2 regions of the Arthrobacter globiformis genome follow, and region 1 is predicted to be linked to the other one. Evidence: riboswitches for the same ligand, from Rfam matches in the RefSeq annotation. Region 1 holds a riboswitch; the other holds the start of a gene.

Region 1 (3,421 bases):
AACGAGGAGAACCGCGCCGCCCCATTCACCGCCGACGGCGAAGCCCTGCGCGAACCGCAGGAACACCAGGAGCGCGGGCGCCCAGTAGCCGATCTGCTGGAACGTCGGCAGGCAGCCCATCAGGAAGGTGGAGACGCCAACCAGGATGATGCTCAGCTGCAGCAGCTGCTTGCGGCCGAATTTGTCGCCGAAGTGACCGAAGACGATGCCGCCGATCGGGCGGGCAACGAATCCGACGGCGTACGTGAGGAAGGCGGCGATGATGCCGTCCAGTTCGGTGCCGGCGTTGGGGAAGAAGGTCTTGCCGAAGACCAGGGTGGCAGCCGAAGCGTAGAGGAAGAACTCGTACCACTCCACGACGGTGCCGGCCATGGATGCCGTGACAACTTTCTTGAGGCCTGAGGCCTTGACGTCGGTTTCCTCTACACGCCTGGCGGCGGAGCTTTCCGTACTCATTGCAAACTCCTTCGGCGTCTTCCTCGACGCCACGGGGACCGGTCGATGGCGAAGGGTGTGTGATGCGCACCACTAACGCCGGATTCAACGAGTATGGTCTGCCGATGAGGCAAGCTCAACGCCAAATAGTGCAGGGCGCATCTGCATTTATGCACATATACGGCCTGGGAGTTGCCACGATACGGCCGGCTCCAGCGCCTGGACCGGGCCTAAAGTCAGCTGAGGAGGTGTGCCCTGAGCTGGGCGTTCAGCTGGCCGATCTCCGTGAGGAAGCCGTCGTGGCCGATCGGCGAATCGATCATGTGGACATCCACGTTTCCGGGCAGGGATTCGGCCAGCTCCAGCGACTGGGCCGGAAAGTACAGCCGGTCCGACTCCACTGCGGCAACGAAGAAGTCGGCGGTGGTCCGGGCGAGGGTCTCCTTGAGCGTCCCCCGCCCGCGGGTGACGTCATGGCTCATGAGTGCTTCCGTCAGGGCGATGTAGCTGTTGGCGTCGAAGCGCCGGACCAGCTTGTTGCCCTGGTGGTCGAGGTAGCTCTCCACCTGGTAGCGGCCGCGGCCCGCCAGGGCATCAGCCTGCAGCGGCTCTTCAGCGGCCTGGGCGTTCCTGCCGAAACGGAAATCGAGTTCATAGGCAGACCTGTAGGTGATGTGTGCAATCCGCCGTGCGAGCGCCAGGCCATCCGCGGGCTCCGGTCCGCCGTAGTAGTCACCGCCGTTGAAGTGGCGGTCCTGCCGGATGGCAAGCGTCTGCGCCTGGGCGAAGGCGATTTGTTCGGCCGTGCTCCTGGCGCCGACGGAGATGACACCGCAGCGGCGCACCCGCTCCGGGAAAGTGACTGCCCATTCGAGGGCGCGTGCCCCGCCCATGGAGCCGCCCACCACGGCGTGCCAGCTGCTGATGCCGACCCGGTCAGCCAGCCGCGCCTCGGCCACGGTGGAGTCCCTCAGCGTCACCAGCGGAAAGCGTGAACCCCAGGGCTTGCCGTCCGGAGCGGCCGACGACGGCCCGGTGGACCCGTAGCAGCCGCCCAGGATGTTGATGGAGATGACGAAGAACCTGTCGGTGTCCGCCGGCGCACCCGGCCCGGCGAGCTGTTCCCACCAGCCTTCTTCAGTCCCCGCGCCGCCCCGGGTCACGTGCGTGTCCCCGGTGAGGGCATGCTGAACGAGGATGGCGTTGGAGCCGTCCTCGTTGAGCGTTCCCCAGGTTTCGTAGGCCAGGGTCACGTCCGGCAGGAATCCCCCGGCCTCAAGTTCCAGGCTGCCGATGTTGAGGTGCTGGACAGAGCCGTCGGGAACTCGGCCATCGGGGATACGGCCGTCGGGAACAGTGCCGTCCGAAACGGTGCCGCCCGCAGCCGTGCCTTGCGGAGCCTTGCTGGCCGGAACGTCGGTGCTGACAGAAATCGTCATAGGTAAACCTCTTCTACGCGCTTGCCCGCCGGCAGCTGTCCGGCAGGCCAGGTCCTCACCCGGGGCACCCCACCGCGGAAGGAGGGTTGCCGGCCAGCAAGCCGGGGCTGTCGCTGGCACTCATGACCTGTTGCAAGTTTACGAAATAGTCGGACGGCTGCGCGAAGAATGTGACGGCTGTGTGACTCCCGGCCCCCTCACGGGACGGGAGTCACACCGGTAGCGCGGGAAAGTCATGCGCCTTTTGCCGCGCGGGAGCCGGCGTCGTGGTCGGCCAGGATGTCATTGATGTGCTCCGGGCCCACAGACAGCCGGACGTGGCCGGGGCAAACCCGGCCACGTCCGGCTGCTCCGGCGTGAGCTGGCTGTGCGTGGTCGACGCCGGGTGGATGACCAGGGAGCGGACGTCGCCAATGTGTGATGGCGTGCGTTTCTTCACCCGGGGCACCCCACCGCGGTTGAAGGGTTGCGGCCAGCGAGCCGGGGCTTTGTTCGTTGGCACTCATGACCTGCGATCAGCGCAGGAATGGGACTGTTACGCGCACAGCTTTGTGACGAACTTCTTCAAAGTATGGGCTTTTCGCGAGGTTAGGCAACCCTTAGCTGAGAGCCCCGTCACAAAGTGCCAAGATGAGGGCATGCGCATGGATCACGTCTCTTACGCCTGTGAACACGATGGCCTCGCGGCCACCACCGAACGTATCTCCTCTGCCCTCGGCGTCGAAGCCGTAAAGGGCGGAGTGCACCCCCGGTTTGGGACCCGGAACATGATTATTCCCTTGGCCGGACACAAATACCTTGAGGTCGTTGAGGTCCTGGACCACCCGGCGTCGGACAAGGCGCCGTTTGGCCAGGCCGTCCGGGCCCGGTCCGCGGCGGGCGGCGGCTGGATGGGCTGGTGCGTCGAAGTTGATGACCTAGCCCCCTTCGAGGAACGCCTGGGCCGCTCCGCAGTCAACGGCAACCGCAAGTTCCCCGACGGCCGGGAGCTTGTCTGGAAGCAGATCGGCATCCTGGGCCTGATCGCGGACCCGCAGGTCCCCTACATGCTGAAGTGGGAGGGTGATGCGGAACTGCACCCGTCCAACGCCTATGACAGCAATGTGAAGATGTCCAGCCTCACGATCGCGGGCTCTGCCGAGCGCGTGACCGAGTGGCTCGGCGAGCCCGTCGAAAGGCCGCTGGAGGACGTCGCCGTGAACTGGGTCGCCCCGCACGGAACCCCGGGCATCCTCTCGGTCACGTTCGAAACCGCAGCGGGCGCCGTCACCATCTGACGCACTTTCTGCCCTTCACTTCGGCCGCCATCAGCGGGTGCCAATGACGTCACCCGCCGATGGCGGCCGAATCACTTTTAAGGGCCGGCGCTGGCCCGGCACATCGGCCTTGCCGAATGGCTGATCCCTACCCCAGGCCGACTACCCCAGGCCGACCGCTTTGCCGAACAGGCTGAACCCGACGAACGCGACGATGTCCAGCAGGGCGTGCGCAATGACGAGCGGCATCACCCGGCGGGTCCTGGTGTAGATCCAGGCGAAGACCACGCC
Region 2 (3,421 bases), 3.2 Mb from region 1:
GGGATTGGACGGGGATTCGAAGAAGACGGCCGTGGTGGGCACAGAGAGGGCCGCGCGCCACTGCTCGAGGTCCGGACCGTCCACGAACACCGTCTCCACACCCCAGCGCGGCAGGATTTCGTTGAGGATCACGAAGCAGGAGCCGAACAAGGAACGACTGGCGACCACCCGGTCCCCGGCCCCGAGCAGGGCGCCCAGGGCGGTGAACACGGCGGACATTCCGGACGCCGTCGCAAAGCACGCCTCAGTGCCTTCGAGGAGGCGGAGCCGTTCCTGGAAGGTGGCCACCGACGGGTTGCCGTAGCGCGAGTAGACGAAGCGTTCGTCCTCGCCGGTGAAGGCGCGCTCCGCGGCTGCGGCGGACTCGTAGACAAACCCGGAGTTCAGGAAGACGGGCTCGGTGGTCTCTTGGAAATTGGTGCGGTCAAGCCCGCCGCGGACGGCCTGGGTGTCGGGGCTCCAGCCGGCGGCGTCGTGATTAAAGGTCAACTTAGTTCTTTCCCAGGTTGGTCGGCAGGCCGCGGTTCTTCCAGCCGTTCACGGTGCGCTCACCGTAGCGGTCGGGTTCGCCCTCGAAGCCTTCGAGCACGTTGTAGGCGGTGAAACCCGCCTGGGTGGCGGCTATTGCCGCCGCGATGGAGCGCTGGCCGGAGCGGCACAGGAAAATCAGCTCCACGCCGGTGTCCTCCGGCGCCTGCTGCTTCAGCTGCTCGACGAAGTCGGGGTTGGGAATGCCGCCGGGGAAGGTCCACTGAATGAACAGGGGATCGTTGTCCGTCGCCTTTGTGTCCGGAACGCCGATGTGCGCCCATTCGCCCTCGGTGCGGACATCCACCAGGATGGCGCCCTCTTCGAGCTTGGCCCAGGCGTCCTGCGGGGTGAGGTCTCCGGCGTAGCTCATGCGTGGCCCTCGTAAGCTTCTTCGGCGAGGTCCTCGTCGGAGTCCAGCCGGTCCACGGCGGTGGCCACGGCGGCGTCAGCGGTGGCGATGGCGGCGGGCAGGATCAGGGCCTGGGCCACGATGACGGCGGTGCCGTTGAAGGTGGCGGCAGGGCTGCCGTGCAGCACGTACCCCTCGGCGAGGGCGGCCGAGATGCGCTCACAGAACGCACGGTCGTCCGGGCCCGTTATCAGGCGGTAAAACAGCTTTTCCTCGGGTTTATCCTGCTGGGATGGCAGCGTTGCAACGGCGGGGGCGTCTGACACGACGGATCTCCTTTTCTCACGCTTGCAGCTCGAAGTGGTCGATATGCCGAGTATTCACCTGAGGCACCCCGCCGTGGAAGGAGGGTTGCCGACCGGCCAGTCAGGGCTTAGTGCCGGTACTCATTACTCCCCAAAAACGTAACACTGACGACGGCGGCGCGCACCGCCGCCGTCGTCATCTTCCGTAACGCATCAAACAGCAACGGGTGGGGAGGGTCACTTGCGGCCCAATCGGGGCTGCGGAAGCGGCCGTGAGTGACCCCGCGTTGCGGTTACAAAGCAGGTGGCCGGGAGGATAATGACGGAAGATGAACCGCCGTAACGCCGGATGAAACCAGGCCGCAGTGAATGATTCGACCCCGAATACAGTGACTCCCATGCTGCACTTTGGATGGTTTGTGGGCCACGGCTTCGGGGTCCAGGGCTGGGGGACACCCGGCTACGGAATCGGCTATGACTGGAGGAAGCCCGCCCCCTACCAGCATGCGGTCCGTGAGTTTGAGCGGGCGGGACTGGACCTGTTCATCATCGAGGACTCCCTCACCGTCCCCGACACCTACGGCGGCAGCGCGGAGGTCTCGCTGGCGCAGGCATCCTTTGCACCGAAGCACGATCCGCTGGCACTGGTGCCGTACCTGCTCGCCGCCACGGAGCACATGGGCATTGTGCCCACCATCAGCGCCTCCTTCTACCCGCCGTTCACCGCGGCCCGGCTGCTGGCCACGCTGCAGCACTTCTCCAACGGGCAGCTGGGCTGGAACGTGGTGACCTCCGGCAGCGATCTTGCCGCACAGAACTACGGACTGGACCAGCAGATTGAGCACGACCTCCGCTACGAGAAGGCCGAGGAGTTCGTGGACGTCGTGCGCAAGCTCTGGCGCAGCTGGGAACCGGACGCCATCCTGGAGGACACCCGGGCAGGGATCTTCGCGGACCACACCAAGGTCCGGCCGATCCACCACGTGGGGGAGTTCTTCAGGGTCCGGGGACCGCTGAACACGGCCCCGCTGCCGGAGGAGCCGGTGCTGGTGCAGGCGGGGGCGTCCCCGCGGGGCAAGGCTTTCGCCGGTGCGAACGCGGATGTTGCGATCGCCCTAGCCCGCGGCGCCGACGGCATGAAGGCGTACCGGGACTCCATCCGCGCCGAGGCCGCCGCGGCCGGCCGGAACCCCGACGACGTCAAGGTGCTGTTCGTCCTCAAACCCACCGTCACCGGTTCCAGGGCCGAAGCGGAGGAGCTGCGGGCCGCGCGCCGGGAGCTGACCCAGCGGGACATCGACAGCCAGCTCAACTCAATCTCCTACCTGTCCGTCATCGACTTCAAGCAGTTCGACCTGGACGCGCCGCTCCCGCAGCTAAGCACCAACAGCAACCAGGGCACCTTGGAGCACTTCTCCAAGGCCGCGCCGCCGGGTTCCACGCTGCGGCAGATCCTGCAGGCACGGAGCGGCGGGGCCGGCGACAGCATCATCGGCACGGCCGAGGAGATCGCCGACTACTTCGAGGAAACCGGAGCTGCAGTGGGCGGAGACGGGTTCCTCTTCTCCGGCTTCGTCGACCCGGCGACCATTCACGGGGTGCTGGACAGGCTGGCGCCGGTGCTCCGCAGGCGGGGGCTGCTGCGGACGAGCTACGGCGATGGCGGCTTCCGCCGGAACCTGCTGGACTTCTAACGCCATGGCCGGGGCTGGTGCAATGGCAGGGACCGGGGGACACGACGGACTGATGCCGGGGGTCGGGCGCGGCACGTTCCTGATCGGGACGGCCCACATCCGTGCCGACGACGTGGCTGCCGCGGCGGCCGATCCCGCAGTGGAGGTGGTCCTCAGCGCCGACGCCCTCGAGCTCGTGGGCCTGTCCCGCGAGGTGGTGCAGGCGGCCATCGATTCCGGCCACCGGGTCTACGGCCTGAACACCCTGCTCGGCTCCGGCCGGGACACCGCCGTGGAGCAGGAATCCATCCTCGACTTCCAGCTGCAGGTGGTGCGCTACCACCACAGCGGCGTCGGCGCGCTGCTTGACCGGGATGAAGTCCGGGCCCTGATCCTGGCCAGGCTCATCGGATTCACGCGGGGCGGCTCGGGGGTGCGCCCGGAAACTGCCCGCTTTTATGCCGAACTGCTCAACAGGGGTGTGGTGCCGGCTGTTCCGTCCGACGGGTCCGTCGGCTCGTCGGACCTCACCCAGCTGGCGGCGGTTGCCGCCGTCGCCATCG

Evidence for each region. A riboswitch is a leader RNA that binds a small molecule or an ion and turns the genes downstream of it on or off. The one in region 1 is predicted to bind S-adenosylmethionine.
Region 2: another riboswitch for S-adenosylmethionine. It lies ahead of QFZ33_RS23530 (DUF1737 domain-containing protein); the one in region 1 lies ahead of metX (homoserine O-acetyltransferase MetX).

What each region holds. Positions count from the first base shown of each region.
Region 1 covers NZ_JAUSXI010000001.1:1,859,496-1,862,916, reverse strand. The annotation lists gene QFZ33_RS08470 (MFS transporter) at 1-456, opposite strand, end outside; gene metX (homoserine O-acetyltransferase MetX) at 672-1,874, opposite strand; SAM riboswitch class IV at 1,887-2,002, opposite strand; partial or broken gene QFZ33_RS08460 (PLP-dependent transferase) at 2,108-2,295, opposite strand; SAM riboswitch class IV at 2,307-2,382, opposite strand; gene QFZ33_RS08455 (VOC family protein) at 2,513-3,151, shown strand; gene QFZ33_RS08450 (CPBP family intramembrane glutamic endopeptidase) at 3,293-3,421, opposite strand, start outside.
Region 2 covers NZ_JAUSXI010000001.1:5,034,600-5,038,020, reverse strand. The annotation lists gene QFZ33_RS23540 (O-succinylhomoserine sulfhydrylase) at 1-489, opposite strand, end outside; gene QFZ33_RS23535 (rhodanese-like domain-containing protein) at 491-901, opposite strand; gene QFZ33_RS23530 (DUF1737 domain-containing protein) at 898-1,206, opposite strand; SAM riboswitch class IV at 1,220-1,334, opposite strand; gene QFZ33_RS23525 (NtaA/DmoA family FMN-dependent monooxygenase) at 1,584-2,879, shown strand; gene QFZ33_RS23520 (aromatic amino acid ammonia-lyase) at 2,902-3,421, shown strand, end outside.